Linked DNA regions of Archangium violaceum. The protein of the gene in region 3 interacts with the protein of the main gene of each other region in a pairwise test. Links are inferred from orthologs where the notes say so. Each region holds a gene or a part of one and is shown on either strand. Other genes may lie near its edges.

Region 1 (9,638 bases), 2.9 Mb from region 3 along the record:
CGCTGCTTCGCGAACGACACCGTGTGCGACGGATCTCCCCACACCGCCGTGGAGCGCATCCGCACTTCCACGAAGCACACGGTCTCTCCTCGCTCGGCCACCACATCCAGCTCCCCGTGCCGGCACGCGTAGTTGCGCGCCCTCACGCGGTAGCCCTGCCCCTCCAGGAAGCGCACCGCCACCTCCTCGCCCTCGTCCCCGTACCCCTTCCGATCCACCTCCGCCCCTCCCCTTCCCATCCACCCCTCCCGGGCCCCTTCTCTCGGGGCCCTCGCGCTACAGATTGATCGTCCCGTCCGCCAACTGCGTGAAGCCCGGGTGCGCCGTCACGTGCAGCACCTGCGTCATCGTCCCCAGGTGCTTGAGCATCCGCCCCAGCAGCGGCAGCTTCGCCTCGTCCACTCCAATCAGCGCGTCCTCCACCAGCAACGGCAGCTTCACCCGGGCGCTCACCTTCTCCACCACCGTCAGCCGCAGGCTCAGGAAGAACAGATCCACCTCGCGCGGAGGCAGCTCGCCCAGCGGCATCCGCCGGCCCGAGGCGCCTACCACCACCGTCCTCCCGTCCTTGTCCCACTCCACGCCCACGTAGCGGCGATCCGTGAGCGCGCCAAAGTACTGCACGCACCGCTCCCGGAGCATCCCCATCACCGCGTGCATGTCCGTGGCCAGCACGTCCGCCGTCAGGCTGATCAGCATGGGCGCCGGATCCTCCAGCGGCTCCAGGCCCGTCATCTCCATGCCCGGCATCAGCCCGCCCATCAGCATCTGCGGATTGCGCGCGAGCGCGATGGACTCCTTGAGCCGCGCCATCTCGCGCTCCACCTCGCGCACGTCCCGGACGAACGAGCCCTTCTCCGAGACCTGCGCGTTGAGCAGCTCGATCTGCTGGCGCAGCACCGGCAGCTGGTGGGCGGCCTCGACGAACTCCGGGTGCTTCTCCATGGACACGAGCTGCGCGCGCAGCTGGGCCACCTCGGCGCCGAGCTCCTCGCGCCGCTGGAGCCGGGGCGGAATGTCCGCCGGCGTGTCCACGTCGAACACCTCCATCGCCTTGCGCACCGCCGCCGCCTCGGCCTCGAACTCCTCGAGGATCTTCTTCTCGCGCACGACGAACATCTCGCCCTTGCGGCGCACCTTGTCGGTGTACTGCAGCTCGTCCACGTAGCGCAGGGCCAGCACCGCGGCGAAGCCGAAGGCGGGGATGTCCAGCAGCCCCACGTACCGGGCCTGGGCCGGCAGCACGAGGCCCGCGATGAAGCACGCCACGCCCGCCGCCACGGCGATCCAGAAGTTGCGGTTGCGGGTGAGCGGCTCCACGTCCGGCAGACGCCGCGACTCCTCCTCGGCCGCCTCACGCTCGGACTCGAGGCGCGCGATCGCATCGTCCTTCCGCGCGATGAGCTTCGGGTAGCGCTCCGCGCGGGCCACGATGTCCTGGGGCAGCCCCAGTGATTCGGGCGTGGGCTCGGCGGCCCAGGCCGCCTCCACCTGGCGCAGCTTCTCCTTCAGCCCGTCCGTGCTCCGCAGCTTCGACTCGAGATCGAACACCTGCGAGTTGAGCCCGTCCACCTCGAACTGGAGGTTGTCCACCTCCTTGCAGAAGACGTACTCCCTCTCGAGCTCCTTCAGCTTCGCCTCGGCGGCGGGGAGGTCCGAGGCGGGCATCACCGCGGGCATGCCCGGAGAAGAAGGCGCGTGGAGGCCCGGCAGGCTCGGGGACGACTGCGTGCGCAGGGCGGGCATGCCCGGGGTCGACATCGCGCGCAGACCCGACGTGGAGGCCGCGCGGCCCGCGCCCCGAGGCCGACGCGAGGGCAGCTGCGCCGCCTGGAGGCAGTAGAGCTGCTCGAACGAAGTGCGCGGCGGGAGCCCCGCCTGGCCGCGGAGGAACTGGTTCGCGTCGGTGGTGTCCTGCGTCACCAGCTCCGGCTGCTTCGTCGTGGGATTGAGCCGGTGCAGAGAGCCACCACCCCCCAGCTCGCGCAGCACGCGGTAGGTGACGTTGTCCTGCCCCACGAAGGTGAGCGCGGCCTTGCCCGGCTTCTGCGGCGAGGCGGCGAGAGCGGCGTCTCCACCCCTCCCGTCCGCGTACAGCAGCGCGAGCGCGAGTCCGGCCAGCGGGCTCGATTCCGTGGGCGGCTTGAGCACCAGATACCCGGACTTGAAGGCGAAACGGCCCGTGGGAGAGAAACCCCGGACGTTCTGGACGGCGACCTCGACGAAGTTCATGCGCCCCCCATTCTAGCGCGCACGGGCATGAAAAAAGGGAGTGCCCTCGTAAGAGGACACTCCCTTTTCGAGAAACCGGGCCGCGAGGCGCGGGAACCGGCTCAGGCCCTCGCCTGCTCGGCGGCCTTGCCCGACGAGGTGGCGCGACGCATCTCCGCGTCCTCCTGGGTCTCCACGCGGGAGGCCTTGCCCTTGAGGGCACGGAGGTAGAAGAGGCGGTTGCGGTTCACGTTGCCGCGGCTCAGGACCTCGATCTTCTCGTAGCGCGGGCTGTGCACCGGGAAGATGCGCTCCACGCCGACGCCGAAGGACACCTTGCGCACGGTGAAGGTGGCGCGGTTGTTGCCCTTCGTCTTGCGGATGACGACACCCTCGAAGGCCTGCACGCGCTCCTTGTCGCCTTCCTTGATCTTCCAGTGGACGCGAACGGAGTCACCCGTGCGGAACGGGGTAACGTCCTGGCGGAGATTCTTGGCCTCCACGTACTCGATAGCGCTGCGACGCATGACTTGACTCCAGTAATCCCCTGATGCTCGGACTCGGGGTACGTAACTTGAGAGCGGGCCGTACTACCAGAGAGCCGGGGGTCGGACAAGCCCGCAGAACACCGACCATAGGCCCAGAAACCATCGGAGGGGCTACAGCTCCTCCTCTTTCTTCGCCAGCAGCTTCATGTCCGCCTTGCCGAGCTCCAGCCGGGCGTACAGGTCCGGACGCCGCTCCCGGGTCAGCTGCAGGGCCTTCCAGCGCCGCCATCGGGCGATGCGCGCATGGTCTCCCGACTGAAGCACGGCGGGCACCTCGACGCCACGGAAGACGGGCGGCCGGGTGTAGTGGGGGTGCTCCAGCAGCCCCTCCTCGAAGCTCTCGGTGACACTGGACGTCTCGTTGCCCAGCACCCCCGGCAGCAGCCGCGCCACCGCGTCCACCACCGCCAGGGCCGCCACCTCGCCCCCGGTGAGGATGAAGTCCCCCAGGGACACCTCCCCGTCCAGGTAGGGCATGACGCGCTCGTCCACGCCCTCGTACCGGCCGCACACGAGGATCAGTCCGGGCTCCTTCGCCAGCTCGCGCGCCCTGGCCTGGGTGAACACGGGGCCCCGCGGGCTCATCAGCAGCACCTTGGACCCAGCCGGAGCACGGGCCCGGGCGGCCTCGATGGCGGCCACCAGCGGCTCGGGCTTCATCACCATGCCGGCCCCGCCCCCGTAGGGCGTGTCGTCGGTGACGCGGTGCTTGCCCTCGGCGAAGTCACGCACGTAGGTGACCGTGACGCCGAGCAACCCCTTCTCCTGGGCCTTGCCGAGGATGCTCGCGCCCAGGTAGCCGGACACGCTGTCCGGGAAGAGGGTCAGCACCTCCACGGGGTACATCAGTCCGCTCCCCCTTCATCCTCGCCCCCGCCGACCTCCAGGTACTCCGGGGGCTTCACCACGAGCCGCCCACCCGGGACGTCCACCGTGGAGACGAAGTCGTCGGCGAAGGGCACCACCAGCTCTTCCTTGCCCTCCGCGCGGATGACGAGGTTGGGCACCTCGCCGGTGCTCCACAGCTCCTCCACCCGGCCGAGCACGTTGCCCGCCTCGTCCACGGCGGTCAGTCCCACCAGGTCACCCTGGAAGTACTCGTCCTCGGCGGGGGGCTCGAGATCCTCCCGGAACGCGAGCACGGTGGCGCCCACCAGCGCCTCGGCGTCCTTGCGCCCCTCCACCTCCTCGAAGACGACGAGCATCTCCTTGGGGGTGGGACGGACGGACTCGATGCGCAGCACGCGCTCGGGGCCGGTGCGCGGACGCACGAGCACCCGCTCGACGAAATCGAGCGTCTCGGACTCCGGGTCGAAGGTGCGCACGGCCACCTCTCCCCGAAGACCATGGGCGCGGGCCACATAGCCCAGCTCGAGATGGGGTTTGAGCGTCACTGGCCTTCAGGAGAGGCGGCGGACGCGGGAGTCTGCTGGCGCCGGTCATCCTGGATCTCCAGGCGGACCTTCTGGCCCTGCTTCTGGGCCGCGGCACCGAGCAACGTCCGGAGGGCGCCAACGGTGCGCCCATCACGGCCGATGACCTTGCCCACATCCTCGGGGGCGACCTTCAGCTCGAAGAGCCGGGCCCCTTCCGCCTCGGATGCACGCAGGCTGACCTGGTCGGGTCGATCGACCAGGGCCCGCGCGAGATAGATGATGAGCTGCTCCACGCTGTCCGCTCAGCCCTGCGAGGGAACTAGGCCTTGGGCGTGGCGGCGGCGGCGGCGCGCTTGTGGCGCTTGATGAGCTCGAACACCGTCTCGGAGGGCGTCGCGCCGGACTTCAGCCAGTAATCCAGGCGGTCAGCGTCGAACTCCACCTTGGCCGGGTTGTGGTTGGGGTCGTAGGCGCCCACGGCCTCGATGAACTTGCCATCCCGGGGGTTCCGGGAGTCGGTGGCCACCACGTGGTAGTACGGCTTCTTCTTGGCGCCCGCGCGGGCAAGACGGAGAACAACGGCCATTTCTGATGCTCCAGGTGAAAACTGAAGGTGAAGACGAAGGTGATCAGCTTGGAGGGGGGCGCTCTTAACGCCCCCCCGAGCGGATTGTCAAGGAAGCTCGGGGTTTTGCGTCGTTTCCGACGCGTTTTCACCACCCCGGTTGGCCAGCTGGCCACACGCACCGGCGATGTCCCGGCCCCGGTTCTGCCGGATGAAGGCCGCCACATGGCCTTCACAGAGGATCTCCCGGAAGCGCTCGGCCCGCTCGTCCATGGTGGTCTTGAACCCGAGCCCCGGGTTCTCGTTATACGGAATGAGGTTCACCTTGGCGGGGATGTCCTTGAGCAGCTCGATGAGCCGGTAGGCATCCTCGTCGCTGTCGTTGAAGCCCTGCAACAGGACGTACTCGAAGGTGATGCGCCGGCCCTGACGCAGGGGGAACTTGCGGCAGGCGTCCAGCAGCGCCGCGATGTTCCACTTGCGGTTGACGGGCATCGTCTTGGAGCGCTGCTCGTCGGTGCTCGCGTTGAGCGAGATGGCCAGCTTCACGTCCGTCTCCTGGCCGAAGCGCTCGATCATCGGCACCAGGCCCACCGTGGAGACGGTGATGTGGCGGTGGCTGAAGTTGGGCCCGTCCTCGGACTGGAGGATGGAGAGCGCCGTCTTCAGGTTCTCGAAGTTGTGCAGGGGCTCGCCCATGCCCATGAAGACCAGGTTGGAGAGCGGGCGCAGCGTCTCCAGCTTCTCCAGCTTGCGCACCTCGCGGTTGACCGCGTGCACCTGGGCGACGATTTCACCCGGGGTGAGGTTGCGCTTGAGGCCCAGCGTGCCCGTCATGCAGAAGCTGCACGCCATGGCGCAGCCCACCTGCGTGGACACGCAGAGCGTCTTGCGATCCTCCGAGGGCATGTAGACGGACTCGATGTAGCGGTCGTCCCGGGTCTTCCAACGGTACTTGATGGTGCCATCCACCGAGCGCTGCTCGGCGTCCTTCACCAGGGGGACGATCTCCGCCCGGGCCTTGAGCTTCTCGCGCAGGCCCTTGGAGAGGTCCGTCATCTCGTCGAAGGAGGTGGCGCCGCGCTGGTGGAGCCACCGGTACACCTGCCCGGCGCGGAAGGAGCGCTCGCCCAGCTCCTCGGTGAGGAAGCGGGTGAGGCCCTCCAGCGTGAGGCTGGAGACCTCCACGAGCTTCGCGGGCGCGGGGGCCGGCGCGGGCACGGGGGCGGTATCGGCGGGGAGGGGGGTGGACTCGGGCAGCATCGTCATGGTTCCAACGGGGGATGTGTGGGCGTCCCTTCCCACAACCTGGGACGTGGAGTCAAAGGAGCACTCGTCCCCTCCCCCGCTGGGAGACAGTCTACTGCTCGAGCCGCGAGCACCACTGGTCATTGAAGACCGTGTCCAGGTAGGCCCCGCCCTTGTCCGCGCACAGGAAGACGACGTTGGGCGGAGACACCGCCCGCATCGTCGGCAGGTAGCGCTTCACCGCCGCGTAGCACGAGCCCGAGGAACCGCCCACCAGCAGACCGTGCCGGAACAGCAGCTCGCGGCACGCCCGCACCGTGTCGATCTCCGGCACCATCACCACGTCGTCGATGAGGGCGCGATCCACCAGCTCCGCCCTCACGCTCGCGCCAATCCCGGGGATGTAGCGCTTCTTCGGCGCCCCTCCGAAGATGACCGAGCCCTCCGCGTCCACGGCGATCACCTTCGCGTTGGGGAACTGCTCCTTCACCCGCGTCGACACACCGGCGATCGTCCCGCCCGTGCTCACTCCCACGAAGACGTAGTCCACCTGCTTGAAGGCCCGGCAGATCTCCTCGCCCGTGAAGCGGTAGTGCGCCTCGGCCACCAGCGGGTTGCCATACTGGTTCGGCCAGTACGAGACCGGCGACGAGCAGAGCAGCTCCTGCACCTTCCTCAACCGCGTCTTCAGGAAGCCGCCCGTCTCGTCCCGCTGCTCCACCTTCACGACCGTCTCGCACATCCGCCGCAGGTACGCCTCGTTCGCCCCGGCGATGTTCGGATCGATCACCGGGATGAACTTCAGCCCCAGCAACCGGCAGTAGCTCGCCATGGCGTTGGCGAAGTTCCCCGAGGACGACTCGACGAGCGTCGTGTCCTGCGTCACCTCGCCGCGCTCCACCGCCGTCTTCAGCAGCCAGAACGCGGGGCGATCCTTCAGGCTACCAAAAGGGTTGTTGTACTCAAGCTTGGCGAACAGCCGGATCCCCTCCTCGTTCAACTCCACCACGGGCGTTTCCCGCAGGCTTCGCTGGAGCTGGTGGAGGCGTTCGGGCAGGGAGGGATTCTGAGAAGGCATGACTAGCGACCTCGCCAAGATGGCTTCACTGCACTTTTCCTGTACTGATCAACAGTAGTTTTGTTTTCATCGAAAGTCCACACATCGCGTGAAAAACTGCCATTCCTGACTTAGTGACAATCGAGGTGATTGTGGGAGACTGTGGGTCCAAAAGGAGACACACCGGGAGTCACACAGCGGTCCGTTTTTTCGATGCTTGCTTGAATTCTACACTGGTTGATACCCTACACTCCTGGACTGACCCAGCCCACCCGAGCCGAGAAGATGGCTGCTCAAGAGCAAGCAAAAGAGAGCGCGCCCGAGATGTCCGAGCTGGAGGTCGCACCGGAAGTGTGGCCCACGGGCACGGGGCGAGAAGTGGGCCGCGTCCCCCAGCTGATCGGCATCGAGACGCTGCGCAGGCTGTCCGAGGTGAAGCCGGTGGTCAGCACCTGGCTGATCGCCCTGCAGTACGGAGGCGCCGCCGCCGCGATCTGGGTGAGCGAGCGGTGGTGGAACCCGCTGCTGTACGTGGTGGCCGTGATGTTCATCGGCGCCCGGCAGCAGGCGCTCGGGCTGCTGATGCACGACGCGTCCCACTTCCGGCTCTACCGCAACCGGAAGCTCAACGACTGGGTGGGCGACAACGTGCTGGCCAAGCCCATCTTCCAGTCGATGTACAGCTACCGGGCCATCCACAACGTGCATCACCAGCAGCTGCTGAGCGAGGCGGACAACGACCACTGGTTCTACCGGCACTTCCCGGTGAGCCGCCGCAGCCTGGTGCTGGACATGCTCGCCTCGCTCTGCGGCTACGACGCCTTCAAGTTCTTCAAGCAGATGAGCGACGGCAAGCCGTTGCTGCGCGTGGGGCTGGTGGGTCTGTTCGCCGGATTGGTGGGGCTGACGGTGGCGGGCTTCTATCCGGTCCGGCTGCTGCTGCTGTACTGGCTGGTGCCGGCCTTCACCTGGCTCTTCTTCATCAGCTTCCTGCGCATGCTGGCCGAGCACTCCATCGAGATTCCAGGCCACCCCGCGCTGCTCACCCGGAGCTGGGACATCCGGCTCAACCTGTTCGAGCGGCTCTTCGTCCTGCCCCAGAGCAATGCCTACCACGCCGCGCATCATCTCTACCCGAGCGTACCGGCGTTCCAGCTACCCCAGCTACAGCGGCTGCTGAGCCAGCACCCTGTGTACCAGGAGAACGTGCCGCAGGCGCGCGGCCTCCTGAAGCTCCTCCGGGAGAAGACCGGAGAGCCGGTCAGGCCGAGCGCCCCGTAGGAACGGGACGGGCAGCGGCCGGAGCCCCCCGCTCCAGGAAGCGCTCGATGACGTCCGCGGCAGGCGTCAGCTCCTCCGCCTGCCGGAAGCGATCACGGAACGCCTGGACGTTGCTCCGGTAACGGGGATTCGTGGTGACCTCGTCCAGCTGGGCCAGCAGCGACTCGGTGGTCGTCTGGAACGGCATGGCGCGGACACCCACGCCATGGTGCACCACGCGCGCGGAGATGCCCGGCTGGTCGTACACCATGGGGATGACGACCATGGGCACGCCCATGGAGATGCACTCCTTGACGCTGTTGAAGCCGCCATGGGTGATCATCGCCGTGGCCCGGCGCAGCATCGCCATCTGCGGCGCGTGCCGCACGGCGATGACGTTGGGGACGACCCCGTCGAAGGCCCCCACCTCGAGCTTGCGGCCCAACGAGAGCACGAACTGCCAGTCCGGCTTGCGCGCCGCCACCTCAAGCACATGGCGGAAGAGCCGCGCATCCAGGTCCGTCTGGAAGGCCAGCGTCCCCAGGTAGACCAGCACCAGGGGGCGATCCTCGCGCAGGCGCTCCCAGGGGAAGTCCACCTCCTGCCGCTCCAGATCCACCGAGGGGCCGGTATAGAGGTATTGCCCGCGCGGGACACCCGCCGACGTCCCCAGCTCGGCGAACTCGCGCGGGCAGAGCACCAGCTCCGGAGCCCAGGCACTCACGGTGCTGCCCGAGAAGTCGAGCTGCTCGGGGGGAAAGCCGTAGCGCCGCGCGAGCCGCAGCAGGTGGCGCACCTGCCGGGTACGGAACAGCCGGCGCAGCCGCATGCGATAGGTGTTGCGCACCCAGGCCGCCTCGATGAGCAGCTTCGTCTTCAGCTGCCCATCCGGCACCAGCGGCGAGCTCAGCGGAGGCAGTCCCTCCTCGCGCCGCATGGGCAGCGTCGTGTTCAGCAACACGCACGGAACCTTGTGCCCATACGCCACCAGCGGCGGCTCCGGGTGCATCACGTCGCACAGGAGCAGGTCCGGCTTCAGCCGCGTGAAGGGCTCATCGAGCGCCCCCGCCTGCATCGCCGCCAGCATCCGCTCCTCCTGGCGATCCATCTCCCGGGAGAACTGGTAGAGCCGCAGCCCGCTCAGCTCCTTCACCTGCTCGAGCACTCGCGCCTGGAAGCCCTTGGGGCACAGGTCCGCGAGCACTGGCACGAACTCGAAGCCCTCGGCCTTGATGAAGTCTTCCAGGTCCGCCAGCCCGCAGTAGACCACCCGATGACCCCGCTCACGCAGGCCCTTGGCGATCCTCAGCGACGGGTTGACGTGCCCCTGTTGGTCGATCGGCGAGACGACGATGGTGGCCATGGTTCTAGCG
Region 2 (9,628 bases), 1.9 Mb from region 3 along the record:
CCCTCACGGATTCGTTCCCCCTCGTCCCCTACATGTCGTGTCTCCCAGGGGAGAAAACACTCGGGGGCGCGCGCCTCGATCGGTACTCGTCCCCTCCCACGGGGAGGGAGCAGCGCCCGTCCATCTCGGCGGAGGAGGGGACGGGCGGCCAGCGGAGCCGGTCACACCCCGTGGTCTCCCCCTACCTTTCTCACCGAGGTCTCATGACGCACGGGGGTGATGTCCATGGCGCAGGCGCAAGCCCAGAGGTTGGACGCGCTCAGGATTGACCGTTCGGCCCACCCCCGGCGGAGACTGGGACGCCGGTGGCTCTGGTGGGGAGCGCTCGCCGTCGTGCTCGCCCTGGTGGTGGGCGCGCTGGTGGTGGGCCGTGCCCCCAGCGTGCGCGTGGCCGAGGTCCGTGAGGCCCGCCCCGGCGAGCAGCAGACCGAGCTCTCCGCCGCTGGTTTCGTCGCCTCGCGTCGGCGCTCCGTCATCGCGCCCCAGGTGGCGGGCCGCCTCGTGGAGGTGGCGGTGGAGGAGGGCGATGCGGTGAAGAAGGGGCAGGTGCTCGCCCGCCTGGATGACCGGGACGCCCGTGTGACGGCCGCGCGGGCCCGTGCGGAGCTCCAGGCGGCCTACCAGCGGCTCCTCGCCGCGCGGGCCACGGCGACCCGGGCGCGGAGTGACCTGGTCCGGGCCGAGCGGCTGGCGCAGGCGCAGGTCATCACCCGGGCGAGCTTGGAGGAGTCGCAGGCGCTCGCCCAGGCCTCCTCCGCCGAGGAGCTGGCCGCGAGTGCCCAGCTCACCGCGGCCCAGCGCGCGGTGGAGGCCGCGGAGCTGCAGCTGTCCCATACCGTGGTGCGGGCGCCCTTCCAGGGCACGGTGGTGCGCAAGCTGGCGGATGAGGGCGCGGTGCTCGCGCCCGCCGCGCTCGAGCAGGAGAACATCGGCGGCATCGTCGAGCTGGTGGACCTGGGGGCGCTCGAGGTGGAGGCCGAGGTCAGCGAGGAGCAACTGCCGCGCATCGAGGTGGGGCAGCCCGCGCTCATCTTCCTGGATGCGTACCCGGACCAGGCCTTCGCCGGAGAGGTGCGCTCGGTGCGCCCGGCCATCGACCGCTCCAAGGCCACCGCCGACGTGAACGTGGCATTCGACGAGATACCTCCGGGCGCGCTGCCGGACATGGGCTCGCGGGTGGCCTTCCTGAAGGAGGAGCTGTCCCCGGAGGCGCTCACGAAGAAGGACGGGGCGCTGCGAGTGCCGGCCTCGGCGGTGGTGCCGAGCGAGGGGCAGTCCGTGGTGTGGGTTGTGCAGGACGGGCGGCTGAAGCGCCAGCCGGTGCAGGTGGTGGAGAAGGTGGGGGACGAGGTGGCGCTGGCTCAGGGGCCGAAGCCGGGGACGCAGGTGGTGGTGTCGCCGGACGAGCGGTTGCGCACGGGGCGCAAGGTGAAGGTGCTGACGGAGGGCGGATGAGCACCGTGCCACTGGAAGTGACGCCTCCCATCATCCGGCTCCGGGGGGTCTCCAAGTCCTACCGGCGCGGCGACCTCGTCGTGCCCGTGCTGGAGGGGGTGAACCTGGACATCGAGACGGGGGCCTTCGAGGCCTTCATGGGCCCGTCCGGCTCGGGCAAGTCCACGCTGCTCAACCTCATCTCCGGATTGGACCGGCCCACCTCGGGGGTGGTGGAGGTGGGCGGGCACGACCTGGCGCGCATGAGCGACAAGGAGCTGTCCGACTGGCGCGCGGGCCACGTGGGCTTCGTCTTCCAGATGTACAACCTGCTGCCCGTGCTCACGGCGGCGGAGAACGTGGAGCTGCCGCTGCTGCTCTCACCGCTCTCGCGCTCGGAGCGTCGCGAGCACGTGGCCGCCGCGCTGGGGGTGGTGGGCCTGGGGCACCGGATGAGCCACCGCCCGCCGCAGCTGTCCGGAGGCGAGCAGCAGCGGGTGGCGATCGCCCGGGCCATCGTCACGGACCCGGACCTGCTCATCGCGGACGAGCCCACGGGAGACCTGGACCGCAAGTCTGCCGAGCAGGTGTTGGACCTCTTCGCGCTGCTGCACCACGAGCTGCACAAGACGCTGGTGATGGTGACGCACGATCCGCATGCCGCCGAGCGGGCGGACCTGGTGCGGCACCTGGAGAAGGGGCTGCTGCAATGACGTTCGGGCGGCTCGTCTGGAAGGACCTGCTGCGCAACCCCTTGAGGCTGGGCCTCACGGTGCTGGCGGGGGCGGTGGGGGTGATGGCCTTCATCTTCCTGCGCACGGTGGTGGACCTGTTCTACGTGGGGGCGGCGGCGGCGCAGGCGGACCGCCTCTTCACCCGTAGCAAGGCGTCCATCACGGAGGACCTGCCGCTGTCCTATCTGCCGCGCATCGCCGCGGTGCCCGGCGTGAGCGACATCACCTTCTATGGCTTCTTCGGCGGGAGGTATGGCGAGTCGCAGAAGGACTTCTTCGGCTCGGCCTTCGTGGACCCGCCCTCCTTCATGAAGGTGTTCGACGAGGTGGCCGTGCCTCCGGAGCAGGTGGCGGCCTTCACGGCGGACCCGTGCGGTGCGCTCATCGGGAAGGACCTGGCGGCGCGTTACGGCTGGAAGGTGGGAGAGCGGGTGACGCTCAAGGGCACCATCTATCCGGGTGATTGGACCTTCACCGTGCGCGGCATCTACGACGTGCGCAGCGGCGGCATGGACACCGCCACGTTCTTCTTCGGCTTCCGCTGCCTCAACGAGAAGATGCCGGAGGATCGGAAGGACCGGGTGGGGGCCTTCATGATCCGGGTGGAGGATCCGTCGCGCTCGGCGCTGGTGTCCTCGACGGTGGACGCCATGTTCGCCAACAGCCCGTACCCCACGCGCACCGAGAGCGAGCGCGCGGCCACGCTGGGCTTCATCTCCATGCTGTCGGCCATCATCACCGCGGTGCAGGTGGTGTCCACCGTCATCCTGCTCATCATCCTGCTGGTCATCGGCAACACGCTGGCCATGAGCGTGCGCGAGCGCACGCGCGACCTGGCGACGCTTCGGGCCATGGGCTTCAAGAGTGGACGGGTGGTGATGCTCGTCCTGTTCGAGTCGCTCGTCATCGGTCTGGCCTCGGCCGCGCTGGGGGTGCTCATCGCCCCGCAGCTCATCCAGGGCTTCATCGGGGCGGTGGGCTCGCAGCTGGGCGGCATCCCCAAGGACTTCATGCGCGAGAGCACGCTGCTGCTCGGGGCGCTGGCGGCACTGGGGGTGTCGCTGTTGGCCGGGGCGATTCCAGCGATGCGGGCCGTGCGCATTCCCGTGGCCGAGGGGCTGAGGAAGGTGGCCTGAGCGATGATTCCCCTCTACTACAACACGCGCAGCCTCTGGGCCCGGCGGCTGTCGACGGGGCTCACCGTGGTGGGCCTGGGGCTCGTCGTCTTCGTCTTCGCCGCGGTGCTGATGCTGGCCAACGGCATCGAGTCCGCGCTCGCCTCGGGAGGAGACCCGCGCAACGTCGTCCTCCTCAACAAGGGCTCCACCAGCGAGCTGATGAGCACCGTGGAGCGCGATGCCCTGCGGGCCCTGGGCAGCGCGACGCAGGTGGCCTCCTCGGTGCAGGGGGACCCGCTGGTGGCCGGCGAGCTGGTGGTGCCGGTGCTGCTGCCCCGCCCGGACGGCAAGGAGTCCAACGTCAACGCGCGAGGCATCGGTCCCCAGAGCTTCGCCATCCGGCCCGTCGTGCGGCTCATCGCGGGACGGCCTCCGAGGGTGGGGACGAACGAGATCGCCCTGGGCGAGGCGCTGGTGGGTCGCTCGCCGGGAGCGCGGCTGGGAGGCGAGCTGCGCTTCGCGGAACAGCGCTGGCCCGTGGTGGGCGTCTTCTCGGCGGACGGCGGGGCCTACGAGTCCGAGCTCTGGGTGGACGTCAACCGGCTGGGCTCGGCCTTCGACCGGCCGGGGCTCAGCTCCATCGTCGTGCGGACGGGCTCGGTGCCGGCCCGGGATGCCTTCATCCAGGCGGTGGAGGGAGACCCGCGCTTCACGCTCGAGGCGAAGCCGGAGCCCGAGTACTGGGCGGAGCAGGCCACATGGCTGGCCACCTTCATCCGGGTGCTCGGCCTGTTCGTGTCCTTCATCTTCAGCGTGGGCGCGGTGCTGGGGGCGATGATCACCATGTACGCGCAGGTGTCGGCGCGGATCACCGAGCTGGGCATGCTGAGGGCGGTGGGCTACCGGCGCCGCAGCGTGCTGGCGAGCATCCTCATCGAATCGGCCGTGCTGGGCGCGGCTGGAGGGGTGCTGGGCGCGCTGGGGGCGCTGGCCACGCGGTGGATGGAGATCCGCACCCTGAACTTCCAGACGTTCGCCGAGGTGCGCTTCGGCTTCACGCCGACACCGGGCATCGTGGTGGCGGCGCTCGTCTTCGGGACGCTGATGGGCACACTGGGCGGGATGTTGCCCGCGCTGCGCGCCTCACGGCTGTCCATCCTGGATGCACTGAGGGCCTAGCTCCCCTCTCCCGAAGGGAGAGGGGAGGGGGCTCAGCCCGGCTGGCAGACCTGGCGCAGGATGTCGAGCGACTCCAGCGCCTTGCCCGCTCCCATCACCACCGCCGACAGCGGATCCTCCGCCAGGAACACCGGCAGGCCCGTCTCCTCGCGCAGCAGCGTGTCCAGGTTCTTGAGCAGCGCGCCACCACCGGCCAGCACGATGCCGCGGTCCGCGATGTCTCCGGCAAGCTCCGGCGGCGTGCGCTCCAGCGTCAGCTTCACCGCCTCCACGATGCCGTTCACCGGCTCGCTCAGCGCGTCGCGCACCTCGTCGCTGCTCACCGTCAGCGTGCGCGGCACTCCCGCCACCAGGTCTCGACCCTTGATCTCCATGGTCATGACCTCCTCGGTGGGGTACGCCGTGCCGATGCCCATCTTGATGAGCTCCGCCGTGCGCTCGCCGATGAGCAGGTTGTACTTGCGCTTGACGTACTGGATGATCGCCTCGTCCAGCTTGTCGCCGCCGATTCGCACGCTCTTGGCGAACACGATGCCCGCCAGGCTGATGACCGCCACGTCGGACGTTCCACCGCCGATGTCGACGATCATGTTGCCGCTCGGCTCGGTCACCGGCAGGCCGGCTCCAATGGCCGCGGCCATCGGCTGTTCAATCAGGTAGACCTCGCGGGCACCGGCATTGGCGGCGGCTTCACGCACGGCGCGGCGCTCCACCTCGGTGATGCCCGAGGGGATGCCGATGACGATGCGCGGGCTCACCAGCGACTTGCGGTTGTGCGCCGTCTGGATGAAGTAGCGCAACATCGCCGCGGTGATCTCGAAGTCGGCGATGACGCCGTCCTTCATGGGGCGGATGGCCACGATGTTGCCCGGCGTACGGCCGAGCATCTCCTTGGCCTCCTTGCCCACGGCAAGCACCTTCTTGCCGCCCCGCGCGTCCTGCTGCACGGCGACGACGGAAGGCTCATTGGAGACGATGCCTTGACCGCGGATGTAGATGAGCGTGTTGGCCGTGCCCAGGTCGATGGCGAGGTCGCGCGAAAAGAGAGTGTGGAGCCAGTCGAACATACGGGGGCGGAAACTTTCGGTGGTGCGGCGTCATTTCCCTGCACTTTCAGGGAACGCGCGGCAACCTACTACGCAGGGCTCTCAGCAGGAAGAAAAGGCAACTGTCAAGTGCACGGCCCGGCCGGAGAGCGTCCGGGCCTCGGGGCCCCCCGTCCTCTCCCTCCATCCGCCCTTCCTCCCTCTGAGAGATGGTCCGGGGTGAGGGGTTTCCCCCACATGCTCGCCGCTCGCCCGGCTCCTCTCAGTAGGAGGGGCGGGGCTCGGTCTCCTCGGCCAGGAGGAAGGTGTCCGCCGCTTCCCCGGCCTCCTGCTCGGTGGAGACGGGGCCGAGGTGGAAGGGCTCGGCCACCGCGCCGGTCTCCACCGCATGCCGGTACTCGGGTGTCTGGCGGAGGGCCTCGCTGGTGATGCGCAGGAGGGCCTCGCGCACGGGCTCGAAGAGCAGGCCGGCGGCGTACCAGAAGGGGGCGTAGTCCAGGCGGACGAGCCCCTTCACGTTCAAACCCCGCTGCTCGTAGTCCCAGGGGCAGCGGCCGAGCGCCTTGCGCAGCACCCATCCCGTGGCGAACTCGGCGCCCAGGATGACCGTGGTGTAGGCAAGTGCGCGCACGGGCCGGGGAAGGAAGCGCAGCCGGTCATGGAGGAACTCCAGCCCCAGCGCCGTGGCGCCGTAGATGGGGTGCATCCAGAGGTACGTCGTCGCCGTGGCGTTCCTATCCCGCTCGAAGAGAGCCGCCCCCATGCCGGTGAAACACACCTCCATCACCCAGCCAGCACACCCGTACAGCAGGAATCGCGGTAGCACTCTCGGAACCTAGGAACCGGATTCCCGATGGGCACCTGGGACAGGCGGTCGGTGAGTCACCGGGCGGACGAGCGGGCCCAGGGCGGGCCGGAGGGTGTCGGCCGCCCGACACCCTCAAGGGGTACTCAGCGTTTGATGGCGTACTTGCCGATGGCGTAGAGGGCCCGGACGCCATCCTTCCAGCCGATCTTCTTGCCCTCCTCGTAGGTGCGCCCGTGGTAGCTGATGGGCACCTCGAAGACGCGCCAGCCCCCGCGAGCCACCTTGGCGGTGATTTCCGGCTCGATGCCGAAGCGGTCCTCCTCGATGTTGACCGACCGGATGACCTCGGCGCGGAAGGCCTTGTAGCAGGTCTCCATGTCCGTGAGGTTCAGGTTGCTGGTCATGTTGGACAGCATGGTGAGGAAGTGGTTGAGCACCGAGTGCCAGAAGTAGAGGACTCGCCGGGGCGTGCCGGTGAAGCGGCTGCCGAAGACGACGTCCGCGTCGCCATCGATGATGGGCTGGATGACGCGGGGAATCTCCTTCGGGTCGTACTCGAGGTCCGCGTCCTGGATGATGACGATGTCCCCGGAGGACTCGGAGAAGCCGCGGCGCAGGGCGGCGCCCTTCCCCTGGTTCTTCTCCTGGAAGAGGATGCGCAGCTCGTTGCGGTTCTTCGGGGTGCCGTCGAGGGCGGACAGGCCCTTGTCGGCGAGCTGCTGGAGGAACTCGCGGCTCCCATCCCGGGAGCAGTCGTCCACGATGACGAGCTCCTTGGGGAAGTCCACCGCGGTCACGCGGCGGAGGATTTCGGCGAGGGTGGCAATCTCGTTGTAGACGGGGATGACGACCGAGACGAGCATGGCGGGGCCGGCTCTATCCGATTTCCGAGCCCCGCGCGACTCTTCGGTAGGGGGAGCCCCTGGAAACGGGGACGCCCCTCCTACCAGTACCGGCGCTGCGCAGGGGGCGGAGGGGCCGGCGCGGGCACCGGCTCGAGCATGCCGCACCCCAGGAGGCGATCCACCGCCGCCTTGACCTCCTTCGAGGAGGCACAATCCTCCAGGCCGCGCGCCGCCTCCGAGACGGTCCTCTCCCCCATCCCGAACTCCACGAGGAAGAGCCCATCCTCCGAGGTGAGCCCCCGGGGGCTGCTCCAGGCCTCACGGGCCGCGTCGAACTGGGCTCGCCCCGCCCCCGCACGCGCCTTCTCCACCATGAGGGTGTACGCCGACACGGCCTCGCTGCCCTTCGGGGAGAGCCGGAACTTCTGCGCACGCCCGAAGCGAACCTTCTCTGGAGTCTCGTCGTTCATACCACCGCCTCCACCATGACCGCTTCCACGACCTCTGGCTGGCCCATCCGCTTGAGCCAGCGCACGTGGCTCCCCAATGCCGCGCCCACGCTCTCCTGCGCGCGGTAGCGCACGCCGTGCTCCCGGCACGTCTCCTCGACGAGCCGCGAGAGCGCCGGGTAGTGCAGATGGCACACCCTCGGGAACAGGTGGTGCACCACCTGGAAGTTGAGCCCACCCAGATACCAGCACAGCAACCGATTGCCCCGCGCGAAGTCCACCGTCGTCTCCACCTGGTGCACCGCCCACTCGCGCGCGAAGGTGCCGCCGCCTTCGGGCACCTCGGAAAACTCCGCCTCCTCCACGCAGTGCGCGAGCTGGAACACGCTCGCCAGCGTCAGCCCGAGGACGAACGAGGTCAGCGCGTAGCAGAGCGCCACCTTCCACACGGGATGGAAGAGGGCCGGCACCACCAGCGCCCAGCCGATGAAGAACAGCTTCCCGCCGAGGACCCCGGCCAGCTTGCGCCCGGTGGGACGCGGCATCTTCTGCCGCCCGACGCTCCCGTTGAGCACGTCCTTGAAGTCATCGACGAAGTGCCACTTCACCGCGAGCAGCCCGTAGAGCATCCAGATGTAGACATGCTGGAAGCGGTGGGCCGCGTGCAGCCGCTGGCCCGGCGCCACCCGGCAGAAGGGCTGGATGTCGATGTCCGCGTCGAGCCCGACCACGTTGGGATGGCTGTGGTGGAAGATGTTGTGCTTCCAGCTCCAGACATAGGAAGACGCACCCAGGACATCGAGCGTCCACGCGAGCAGCCGGTTGATGCTCTTGCGCTCCGAATAACCTCCGTGGTTGGCGTCGTGCTGGATGCTGAAGCCGATGCCGGCCATCGCCAGTCCGAGCGACACGCACCCGAGGACCGCGCTCCAGGGACCCGTCGCCACGAAGACGAGGAAGGCATACGAGGCCGCGAACCAGCCGAGCAGCGCCGCCGTCTTGGCGTACATGCCGGGCAGATCGCGCTGTGCTCGCCCGCTCTCCTGGAAGTACCGCTCTACCCGTGTCTTGAGAGCCTGATGAAAGGGTCCCGCCTCCGGAAACTTCGCCTTCGTCGCCTGCGACAACGTCCACCCGCTCTCGGGCCACCGATGGGTTCGCGGTCCGCGCGGGGCAAATCCCGGCGCGGTCGTACCCCAGCTCGTGGTGACGCCACCTTCGTAACACGTTCGGACCTCGTGGCGGTCACGTGGTGGTCACGAGGTGGAACTTTATCGGTTACCGGAAGTTCGGAGGCTCCCCCACCAGCCGAGAGCCCCGGCGGCGAGCCTCAGGCCGCCCGGCGCAGTGCCTCCAGCAGTGCGTCCAGGTCCCCGTCCGTGGTGAGCGGGTTGATGATCGTGGTGCGCAGCCACACGCGCCCACCGAGCGTCGTCTGCACCAGGTAGAAGTCCCCGCTCGTGACGAGCGACTCGCGCAGGCGCACCTGGAGCGCGTCCAGCTCCGAGGCCGGCACCCCCTGGGGCGTGTGCCGGAAGCAGACGATGTTGCAGTCCGGAGGCACCGCCAGCTCGAAGTCCCCGGCGGCCTGGAGGCGCTCGGCGAAGCGGCGCGACAGGTCGAAGGTACTGGTGACGGAGTCCGCGAAGAGCTTCGTGCCCAGCACGCTCAGGCTGGCGTACAGCTTGAGCGCCATCATCTCCTTGGTGCACTCCAGCGTGCGCAGCGCCACGTCGCTCCACGGGCGCGTGTCCTGGCCCGTGAAGAGATAGGAGGCCTCCTGCGCGAAGGCCTCGAAGGAGCGGTTGCCCTCGCGGAAGAGCACGGCGGTGATGAGCGCCGGCATCATCATCAGCTTGTGCGCGTCCCACACCACCGAGTCCGCGCGCTCGATTCCCTTCACCCGGTGGCGGTACGTGGGGCTGAGCGCCGTCGAGGCACCATGCGCCCCGTCCACGTGGAACCACAGGCCGTGCTTCTCGCAGAAGTCGGCCACGGCCTCGAGCGGATCGAAC
Region 3 (9,786 bases):
TCCGCGCTGCAGCTGCGCATGGGCGAGCTCTTCGGCGACACCTGAGCCGTCAGGGGGCGGCCAGCCTCACTGGCCGCGGAAGCGGGGCGTGCGCTTCTCGAGGAACGCCGCCCTGCCCTCCTTCGCGTCCTCGCTGGCGAAGGCGCGGGCCCGCACCTCGCGAAGGTGCGCCCGCTCCTCGTCGGACAGCGCCGGGCGCGTGAGCAGCCGGAAGGTCTCCTTCATTCCCGCCACCGCCAGGGGAGCCTGCGCCGCGAGCGTCCGGCACAGCTCCAGGGCCCGCGTCTCGGCGTCGGCCGCCGGGAGGCACTCGTCCAGCAGCCCCCAGGCCAGCGCCTCCTTCGCGTCCAGCCGCCGTCCGGTGAGGAAGAGGTTCTTGGCGCGCGCCACGCCCACCAGCCGGGCCGCGCGCGTCAGCCCGTCCGGCGAGTAGACGATGCCCAGCCGCGCCGGGGGCATGCTGAAGAGCGCGTCCTCCGCGCCCACCCGGAAGTCACACGAGGCCGCCAGGTCGAAGCCCGCCCCGAAGGCCGCGCCCCGCACCAGCGCGACGCTGGGCAGTGGCAGCGACTCCAGCCGCGAGAGGCACGCCATCAGCGCGTCGTCCGGCAGCCGGTCCCCGGTGGGCGCCGACAGCAGGTTCAGGTCGTAGCCCGAGCAGAAGGCCCCACCCTCGCCCCGGATGAGCACGGCGCGCACCTTCCCGGGAGCCGAAGCCAGCGCCTCGTCCAGGCGGGCCACCTGCCCATCATCGAGCGCGTTGCGCCGCGCCGGGTTGGACAGGGTGAGGACGCGGACGCCGTCGTCCCGATCCTCCACATGCAGGGCGGACGGCTGCACCGCGCGTCCCGCTAGCCGAGCACCACGAGGACATCGCCCTCGTTGACCGGCTGGGACTCCTTGCAGCGGATCTCCTTCACCGTGCCGTCCTCTGTGGCCTCCACCGGCATCTCCATCTTCATGGACTCGAGGATGACGAGCGTGTCGCCCGACTTGACCTGCTGCCCGACCGTCACCTCGATCTTCCACACCGTCCCGGTGATGTGCGCCGCCACGTCCGCCATACGCTGTGCTCCTCTGAAGGGGTGCTGCGTGTGCTCTGCGTGTTGAGTGGAAAGGGTGCCACCGCCCCTGGCTACGGCTTCGCGTGCTGCTCCAGGAAGCGCGTGTTCAGGTCGCCCGCGCGGAAGACCGGATCCTTCAGGATGCGCAGGTGCAGGGGGATGTTCGTCTTGATGCCCTCGATGCGGAAGCCCTCCAGCGCCCGGATGGAGCGCTCGATGGCCTCGTCGCGCGTGGCGCCCGAGACGATGAGCTTGGCGATCATCGGATCGTAGTTCGGGGTGACGGTGTTGCCCTCGGCGTAGCCCGAGTCCAAGCGCACGCCCTCGCCCGTGGGCGGCTGGTACACCTTGAGCGGGCCCGGCGAGGGGAAGAACTTCACGGGGTCCTCCGCGTAGATGCGGAACTCGAGCGCGGCCCCGCGCCGCTTCACGTCCTCCTGCCTCACCGTGAGCTTCTCGCCGGAGGCGATGCGCAGCTGCCAGCCGATGAGATCCAACCCCGTTGTCAGCTCCGTCACCGGGTGCTCCACCTGGAGCCGGGCGTTCATCTCGATGAAGTAGATGTTGCCGTCCGAGTAGAGGAACTCCACCGTGCCGGCGTTGGCGTAGCCGAACGCCTTGGCCGCGGTGGTGGCGGCGGTGAACAGCTTCTGGGCCAGCTCCGCGTTGCGCCCGTCCGCGAAGAGCGGCGACGGGGCCTCCTCCACCACCTTCTGGTGCCGGCGCTGGATGGAGCACTCGCGCTCCAGGCAGTGGATGAGGTGGCCGTGGTGGTCACCCAGAATCTGCACCTCGATGTGACGAGGGGCCGGGAAGTAGCGCTCGATGTACACGCCCTCGCGGCCGAAGGCGGCCTTCGCGCGGTCCGTGCACTGGCGGAAGACCTTCTCCAGCTCGGCGGGGTTGTTGGCCGCGGCCATGCCGATGCCACCGCCACCGCCCGCGGCCTTGCACAGCACCGGGTAGCCGATGCTCTCGGCGGCGGCCAGCGCGGAGGCCACGTCCGGCAGCACGTCCTCGGTACCGGGGACGATGGGCACACCGGCGGCGGCCACCAGCTTGCGCGCCTGGCTCTTGTCCTTCATCCGCAGCATCGCCTCGGGGGGCGGACCCACGAAGGTGATGCCGGCGTCCTTGCACGCGTTGGCGAACTCGGCGTTCTCCGAGACGAAGCCGTAGCCGGGGTGCACCGCGTCGGCGCCCGTGGACTTCGCCGCCTCGAGGATGGCGGAGATGTTCAGGTAGCTGTCCTTGGCCGGAGCGGGGCCCAGGCGCACGGCCTGATCCGCTTCGCGCACGAAGGGCAGCTCCGCGTCCGCGTCCGAATAGACGGCCACGGTGGACAACCCCATCCCCTTGGCCACGGTGTTGATGCGCCGGGAGATCTCACCCCGGTTGGCGATGAGCAGCTTCTTGAACATGGCTGGCAACCCCTCCGTGTGAGGCGGGGCAACCTAAACCCCCACCCTCGACCTGACAAGGAGACAACGTGCCTCCCGCCGGGAAGTTGCGGGCATGTAGGTAAATGGCGTAGCGTCCCTGGCCGTGAAGCCCTCCACGACAGGAACAGTGGTGGATCTCCAGGGCGCGCGCCGAGAGCGGCGACTGGAGATGTACCGGGCGCGAGTGGCCGAGCGCCTTCGCACCAACCGCGCGGCCGTCGAGGCCCTCTACCAGGGGGGCACGCTCTTCTCGCCCCAGGGGACTCGGGCGGGCCGGGCGCTGCTGCGCGCCCACCAACTGCTGCAGCGCGCGGACTCCCTGCTGGAGCAGCTCTCCGGCGACGGAGTGGTGCCCGCGCCGCGGCTGCCCGAGCGCATCGACGAGCTCTACCGCGAGCTGGACACGCTGCTGTCGCGCAGTGACGCCCTCTCCGGGCGCCACCACCGGGCGGCGAACGTGGCCCGTCTGCCCGGGCGCTAGCTCGGGAAGACCCCAGCCCTCGCGGACCGGGGCCCTCGCCTCACGGCATCTCCGTCTGGCCCTGGCGGCGCAGGAAGGTGGGGATGTCGAACTGGTCCTCGTCCAGGGGCAGCGCCGCGTCCTTCACCACCGCGGTGCGGTTGGCCAGCGAGCGCCCATCCACCGAGGCCATCGTCCGAGCACCGGCCTTGGCGGGCACCAGGCTGGCGACCTCCTCGCGCGCCGCGGTCAGCGAGGCGGGCGTGGGGCGGGACACCACCGGCACCTGCACCACCTGGGGCACCTGACGCACCTTCGCATCGCGCGACACGAAGCCCGTGGCGATGATGGTGATCTTCACCTCGTCGCGGATGTTGTCGTCGATGAGCGAGCCGAAGATGATCTCCGCCTCGCCGTCGGCCGCGTCGTGCACCAGCGTGAGGGCCTCGTTGACCTCCTGGAGGGTCATGTCGCGGCCGCCGGTGATGTTGATGAGCAGACCGGTGGCGCCGTCGATGGAGACGTCCTCCAGCAGCGGGCTGGAGATGGCCTGCTGCATGGCGTTGAGGGCGCGCTTGTCGCCGGAGGCATGACCGGTGCCCATGAGCGCCAGACCCTTGTCGCTCATGATGGTCTTCACGTCGGCGAAGTCCACGTTGATGTAGCCGTGGTACTGGATGAGGTCCGAGATGCCCTGGACGGCGTTGAGGAGCACCTCGTCGGCGCGCTTGAAGGTCTCCAGCAGCGGCATGGGCTCGTTGCTCAGGGTGAGCAGCCGCTGGTTGGGGATGGTGATGAGGGTGTCCACCGCGGCCTTGAGCTCCACCAGCCCCTGCTCGGCCTGCTTGCGGCGCTTGTTGCCCTCGAAGAGGAAGGGCTTGGTGACCACGCCCACGGTGAGGCAGCCGAGGCTCTTGGCGATGTCGGCGATGATGGGCGCCGCGCCCGTGCCGGTGCCACCGCCCATGCCGGCGGTGACGAAGACCATGTCCGCGCCCTCGAGCATGGAGGCAATCTGATCGCGCGACTCGAGCGCGGCCTCGCGGCCCATCTCCGGGTTGGCGCCCGCGCCGAGGCCCTTGGTCAGGGTCTGGCCGAGCTGCAACCGCACGGGCGCCTTGTTGGCGGCCAGGGCCTGCACGTCGGTATTCGCGGCGATGAAGTCGACCCGCTCAAGCTTCGCCATGATCATCGTGTTGACCGCGTTACAGCCAGCGCCCCCGACGCCGACGACACGAATCTTTGCGGCCTGCTTGTTCTGGTCGAACTGGTCCATGTTGTTCCTTCTTTCAGCGCAGGTCGCACGTGCCCGCGCGCGCCCCTGCAGACACCATCTTCAGCAAGTCGCGATCTTTGGCAAGTTCTCAGCTACGAACATGTAGCGCGACGTTGCCGTGCCAAGTCGTCACAGGCACTTACGCGGAAGGACCACCGCGCCGTCGGTGCGGCGCGGTGGGTGCATCACACCTCTTGACTCGCGCGATGAGGTCTCTTCACCCGACCGCGCGAGCACGTTACGGGACTACTGAAACAACACGGTACCGCCCACGAGCGCGTTGTTGCCCTCCAGGAGCTCCACATGCTGCCCGGCCGGGTCCACGATGCCGCCCAGGTACCAGCTCCCCTTCGCCAGGGAGGGGGCCTGGTCCGAGAGCGGAATCGTCCTGCACTGCCCCGGAAGCATCAGGTCCGTGGTGGCACTGGAGACGTAGACATCCCCAGGGTACTGGGACGACGAACGAACGGAGGTGTCCGAGGAGAAGACGAGCTCCACGCTCGTGCTGGCCGCCTCGTCCCCCTGGTTGCACACGGTGATGGACGCATCGAAGGAGAACCCCGGCCGGACGCTCGCCGGCCCCGTCACCGCGGTGACGGCGAAGTCCACTCCCGTCCCCATGCTCACCTCGCCGCCCACGAACACGTTGTTGTCTTCGAAGAACTCCGGCGTGTCGCCGTCCGGGTCCACGAAGGCACCCATGCGCCAGGCCCCCGACAGGTAGGGCACGCTCCCGGACACCTGCACCGGGACGCACTGCCCCGCGGGCAGCAGCCCGGTGTACCCGCTGGCGAGCCACACGTCCCCGTACGGCGCATAGGGCGCGGTGGGCGACGCGTCGTTGAAGAGCACGAGCACCACGTCCGAGGAGGTGTCCTGGACGCCCCGGTTGCACACGGTCGCGGACCCGCTGAGCGACTCACCCGGCTGCAAGCGCGCCGGGAGGGACACGGTCTCGATGACGAGGTCCGGCTGGTACCCAACGCCCACCCGGCCGCTCCGGTACGAGTCGTTGCTCGTGATGAGCTCCTGCTCCCAGCCGCCAGCGCTGAGGAGGGTCCCCACGTGGTACATGCCCTCGGGCACCGAGACATAGGACGTCAGCGACAGCGTGTCGCACGCGCCGGGAGACAGATAGGCGGACGCGCCGCCGAGGATGAGGTCGTCACTTCCGGGCGAGCCCGGCCAGTCGATGGAGGTGTCCTTCGACAGGACGAGGTTCACGCTCGCGTTCCCGTACCGGGTGCCCTGGTTGCACACCGTGACGGACGCGGCGAGGTTCGACCACAGCGCCACGCTCGTCGGCGCCGTCACCGCCGTGACGACGAAGTCCGTCCCGACGCCGATGGCGAACAGTCCTCCCGCGCGCGCGTTGTTGCTCTCGGAGAGCTCCGGTTGCTGTTCATACGGGTCGACGAAGGCCCCCAGGTGATACACGCCCTCGCTCAGCCCGTGGGCGACGGAGGCCTGCGCGGACACCGGCACCGTGACGCACTGGCCTCCAGGCAACGGACCGACGGACGTATTGCCAGGCCAGAAGTCACCCTGACCCGGAGGGGCGATGACCTCGTCCGCTGACAGCGCGAGCAGCACAACCGTCGTGCTGGATGCCTCGGTCCCCTGGTTGCACACCGTGACGAGTGCCTGGAAGGACGCCCCCAGCTCCACGCTCGCCGGTCCCGTCACCGATTGGATGACGAGGTCCGGCCCGTTGCCGATCCTCACCGGACTGCCCGCGTGCGCGTTGTTGCTCTCGATGAACTCCAACGCCTCGTTGTCCGGGTCCACCACCGCGCCCAGCGTGTACGTGCCCTCGGGCATGGCGTCGAGGATGGCCTGCACCTGCACCGTGTCGCAGTGCTCGGGTCCCAGGCTCCCGACGTAGTAGGTGCCCACGGGGATGTCATCGGACGACGGCCCCTGTCCGGTGATGACCGGGTCCGGAGACACGAAGACAGCCACGCGCGGATGACCCCACTCGGTGCCCTGGTTGCACACCGTGACGGACGCGGTGAAGGAATCACTCGTCCTCACGCTCACCGGCCCCGTCACCGCCGTGACGATGAGGTCCGGCGCATGACCCACCCCCATCAGGTCACCCGCGTGCGCGTTGTTGCTCTCGACGAACTCCTGCACACCGTTGGCCGGGTCCGCGATGGCGCCCAGGTGGTACGCCCCATCGGGCAGGGAGGGGGCCTGGGCCGACATCGGCACCGGAGCGCACTGCCCCGGCTCCAGCGGACCCACGACCGCGCTCCCGACGAGGGTGTCTCCCCCACCCTGCTGCCCCGGCAGGGTGATGACCGCATCCGGGGAGAGCAGGAGGGCCACGTCCGTGGAACCACTCACGGTGCCCTGGTTGCACACCGTGGCGGACGCGGTGAAGAGGACTCCCGGTACTCGGCTCGCGGGCCCCTTCACCGCCGTGACGAAGAAGTCCGGCCGATCGCCGATGCCCAGCGGGCTGCCCGAGGACGTGTTGTTGTGCTCGAGCACTTCCTGCTGACCATTGGCCGGGTCGACGATGGCTCCCAGATACCAGAGCCCCTCGGCCGAGGAGGGAGCCTGCGCGGACACCGGCACCGTGGCGCACTGCCCCGGCTCCAGCGTGCCCACGCCCGCGCTCCCGAGCAGCACGTCCCACTCCGCGAGCGGCGTGCCCGGCGGAAGGATGACCTCGTCACGGGATAGGAGGACGGCCACGTCCGTGGCGCCGCTCGTGTTGCCCTGGTTGCACACCGTGGCGGACGCGGTGAAGGCGTCACCCGGCTTCACGTTCCCCGGTCCCGTCACCCGGGTGACGACGAAGTCCGGCCCATCACCGAACCCCATCCGGACGCCCGCTCGTGCGTTGTTGCTCTCGATGAGCTCCCGCTGGAAGTTGCCCGGGTCGACGATGGCGCCCAGGTACCAAGGCCCCTGGAGCGAGCTGCCGCCCGCCCACTCCACGGGAACGCACTGTCCCGGTTGCAGGACGCCCAGCGACACATTCCCGAGGAACACGTCTCCCCCCTGCGACGGAGACCCCGAGGGCAGGGAGATGTCCGGATCGGACGACAGCACGAACATCACGTCCGTGAAGCCGTCCCAGGTCCCCTGGTTGCACACCGTGGCGGTCACGCGGAACGACTCCCCCGAGCGCACGGTCGCCGGACCCGTCACCTCCTGGACGACGAAGTCCGGGTCGAAGCCCACGCCCATCGGGGCCGAGACGGAGGCGTTGTTGAGCTCGACGAGCTCGAGCTCCTGCTTGAACACGTCCGCGACGGCTCCCAGGTAATACGTCCCCGGGAAGTCGTAGAGCGCGTAGGGCAACCAGCCGGACAGCGACACCGGGGCGCACTGTCCCGCCGCCAGGAAGACCTGGGAGGACGAACCGAGGAAGATGTCTCCCCCCTCGTTCGTCTCCCCGGGGCCGGTGAGCACCGTGTCGGACGACACCAAGAAGCCCACGTCCGTGAGGCCCTCCGCGAAGCCCTGGTTGCACACCGTGGCGGACACGGAGAAGGAGTGGCCCGGTATCATGCTCGACGGCGCGGTCACCTCCTGGATGACGAAGTCCGGCCCGGTCCCCACGCCCAGGGGGCCCCTCATGTGGACGTTGTTGCTCTCGACGAGCTCCGCCTGGGAGAGAAACGGATTGCTCTTCGCGCCCAGGTACCAGGAGCCCTCGGGGAAGCTGGTCCGCAGGGACACCGTGGTGCACTTCCCCGCCTCCAGCATCCCCACGGACACGGTCCCGAGCGGGAGGCCCCCCCCTTGCGGCGGGTTCGGCGAGGTGTCCAGCAGCAGCATCACGTCCGTGCTGCCGCTCGTGGTGCCCTGATTGCACACCGTGGCGGACAGCGTGACGGTCTCCCCCGGCCTCGCGTTCACCGGGCCCGTCACCTTCGTGACGATGAAGTCCGGCCCGTCGCCGATCCCCATCAGGTCCCCCACGCGCGCGTTGTTGTTCTCGGACAGCTCCAGCAGGGAGTTGTTCGGATCCACGACGGCCCCCAGGTGCCAGGCCACACCGGCGATCGGAGCGTAGGCCTGCGCCGACACCGAGGCGCACGCCCCCGGCAGGAGCACGTCCACGGAGGCGCTGCTGATCGGCAGGTCGGCCGAGGAGCTCGACACGGTCAGGATCTCGTCCTGCGAGAGGAGGAAGCCCACGTCGGCGCTACCCGGCTGGGTGCCCTGATTGCACACCGTGGCGGACACCGTGAAGGTCGTGTACGGCCGCGCGCTCGCGGGCCCCACCACCTTCGTGACGACGAGGTCCGGCCGGTCGCCAATCCCCATCACGTCTCCCGCGCGCGTGTTGTTGCGCTCGAAGAGCTCACGCCGGACGTCGAGCGGATCCACGACGGCGCCCAGGTACCAGGAGCCCTCGGGCAGGGAGGACTCGATGAACGCATTCAGCCGCTGCGTCGTGCACTGCCCGGGAGGGAGGTAGCCAGGGGACACCCGGCCCACGGAGACATCCGACCCACCGGGAGACCGGGGTCCGGTGATGACCGGGTCGGACGACAGCACCAGCGCGACCTCCGCGTCACCGGCCAGGGTGCCCTGATTGCACACCGTGACGGAGGCCGGGAAGGAGTCGCCCGGCCTCGCTTGCTGGGTTCCCGTCACGGTCTTGACGATGAAGTCCGGTGCGTCCCCCACCCCCACCCGGTTCCCCGCGAACGCGTTGTTGCTCTCGAGGAACTCCACCAGCTTCTGGCCCGGGTCGACGATGGCGCTCAGGTGGTACTCCCCTGGCGGAAGGCCGCTGCTGGCGAGGTAGGTGCCCTGCACTGGCACCTTGATGCACGCCCCTGGCATCACCAGGGGCCCCGAGACCCCCCCGAGCTCCACGTCCCCATCCTGTCCCGGCGTCCCCGGCTGGGTGACGGCCTCGTTGCTGGACAGGAGGAGCGCCACGTCCGTGCTCACCCCCACCGTCCCCTGGTTGCACACGGTGATGGACGCGGTGAAGGTCTCGTCCGGCCGCACGCGCTCCGGCCCCGTCACCTCCGTGACGACGAGGTCCGGCTGATTGCCGAGCCCCAGCGGGCCTCCCACGCGGGAGTTGTTGCTCTCGATGAACTCCGGCCAGAGACCGAGCGGATCCGCGATCGCCGCCAGGTAGAACGGGCCCTCGAGCGCGGGGGCGGTGCCATTCATCGGGAATTCCTTGCAGGCCCCCGGCGCGAGCACACCCGTGGCGCTCTCCACCACCGTGACCAGCTGCCAGGACAGCGGGTCGAGCACCGCGTCGGGCGACAGCAGGAGCCTCACCTCTGTTTCGGCATTCGCGGTGCCCTGGTTGCACACCGTGACGGACGCGGAGAGGGGTTCACCCGGCCGCGCGCTCGCCGGCCCCACCACCTTCGTGACGGCGAAGTCCGGACGGGTCCCCACGCCCACGAGCCCACCGATGGACACGTTGTTGCTCTCGACGAGCTCCCACGCGTCGTTGTTCGGGTCGATGAGGGCGCCGAGGTACCACGGTCCCGAGGGGAAACTGGCGGGGAACGATGTCACCAGCGGGACGCACTGGCCCGGCGGCAGGGT

What was found.
Region 1: the proteins of ftsZ (region 3) and rlmN interact in binary tests that used the Escherichia coli proteins (3 or more experiments, as listed by UniProt). The link is inferred for Archangium violaceum from one-to-one orthologs.
Region 2: the proteins of ftsZ (region 3) and JRI60_RS05590 interact in binary tests that used the Escherichia coli proteins (3 or more experiments, as listed by UniProt). The link is inferred for Archangium violaceum from one-to-one orthologs.

The regions. Positions count from the first base shown.
Region 1 is NZ_CP069396.1:6,121,268-6,130,905, reverse strand. What follows is about bases 3,887-6,712. They hold rlmN (23S rRNA (adenine(2503)-C(2))-methyltransferase RlmN), read right to left. Parts: upstream 5,964-6,712; coding sequence 4,809-5,963; downstream 3,887-4,808. Other genes in these bases: sbnA (2,3-diaminopropionate biosynthesis protein SbnA), read right to left, coding at 6,061-6,712; rpsP (30S ribosomal protein S16), read right to left, coding at 4,455-4,721; JRI60_RS24680 (KH domain-containing protein), read right to left, coding at 4,150-4,428; rimM (ribosome maturation factor RimM), read right to left, coding at 3,887-4,153. In the rest of the region: JRI60_RS24705 (YraN family protein), read right to left, coding at 1-239; JRI60_RS24700 (ATP-binding protein), read right to left, coding at 277-2,232; rplS (50S ribosomal protein L19), read right to left, coding at 2,334-2,738; tRNA (guanosine(37)-N1)-methyltransferase TrmD, read right to left, coding at 2,871-3,605; more of rimM, read right to left, coding at 3,605-3,886; more of sbnA, read right to left, coding at 6,713-7,026; JRI60_RS24660 (fatty acid desaturase family protein), read left to right, coding at 7,330-8,286; JRI60_RS24655 (nucleotide disphospho-sugar-binding domain-containing protein), read right to left, coding at 8,267-9,628; JRI60_RS24650 (hypothetical protein), read right to left, coding at 9,633-9,638.
Region 2 is NZ_CP069396.1:1,301,655-1,311,282, forward strand. The notes cover bases 3,516-6,331. They hold JRI60_RS05590 (rod shape-determining protein), read right to left. Parts: upstream 5,533-6,331; coding sequence 4,498-5,532; downstream 3,516-4,497. Other genes in these bases: JRI60_RS05585 (ABC transporter permease), read left to right, coding at 3,516-4,465; JRI60_RS05595 (putative ABC transporter permease), read right to left, coding at 5,774-6,331. In the rest of the region: JRI60_RS05570 (efflux RND transporter periplasmic adaptor subunit), read left to right, coding at 226-1,455; JRI60_RS05575 (ABC transporter ATP-binding protein), read left to right, coding at 1,452-2,147; JRI60_RS05580 (ABC transporter permease), read left to right, coding at 2,144-3,304; more of JRI60_RS05585, read left to right, coding at 3,308-3,515; more of JRI60_RS05595, read right to left, coding at 6,332-6,337; JRI60_RS05600 (glycosyltransferase family 2 protein), read right to left, coding at 6,463-7,182; JRI60_RS05605 (hypothetical protein), read right to left, coding at 7,263-7,634; JRI60_RS05610 (fatty acid desaturase family protein), read right to left, coding at 7,631-8,623; JRI60_RS05615 (pyridoxal phosphate-dependent decarboxylase family protein), read right to left, coding at 8,944-9,628. UniProt on the Escherichia coli protein: Forms membrane-associated dynamic filaments that are essential for cell shape determination. Acts by regulating cell wall synthesis and cell elongation, and thus cell shape.
Region 3 is NZ_CP069396.1:3,185,959-3,195,744, reverse strand. Bases 2,136-5,109 are described here. They hold ftsZ (cell division protein FtsZ), read right to left. Parts: upstream 4,243-5,109; coding sequence 3,028-4,242; downstream 2,136-3,027. Other genes in these bases: JRI60_RS13275 (CARDB domain-containing protein), read right to left, coding at 4,489-5,109; JRI60_RS13285 (hypothetical protein), read left to right, coding at 2,610-2,987; JRI60_RS13290 (acetyl-CoA carboxylase biotin carboxylase subunit), read right to left, coding at 2,136-2,485. Also shown: JRI60_RS13305 (response regulator), read left to right, coding at 1-45; JRI60_RS13300 (enoyl-CoA hydratase/isomerase family protein), read right to left, coding at 67-840; JRI60_RS13295 (biotin/lipoyl-binding carrier protein), read right to left, coding at 852-1,064; more of JRI60_RS13290, read right to left, coding at 1,136-2,135; more of JRI60_RS13275, read right to left, coding at 5,110-9,786. UniProt on the Escherichia coli protein: Essential cell division protein that forms a contractile ring structure (Z ring) at the future cell division site. The regulation of the ring assembly controls the timing and the location of cell division.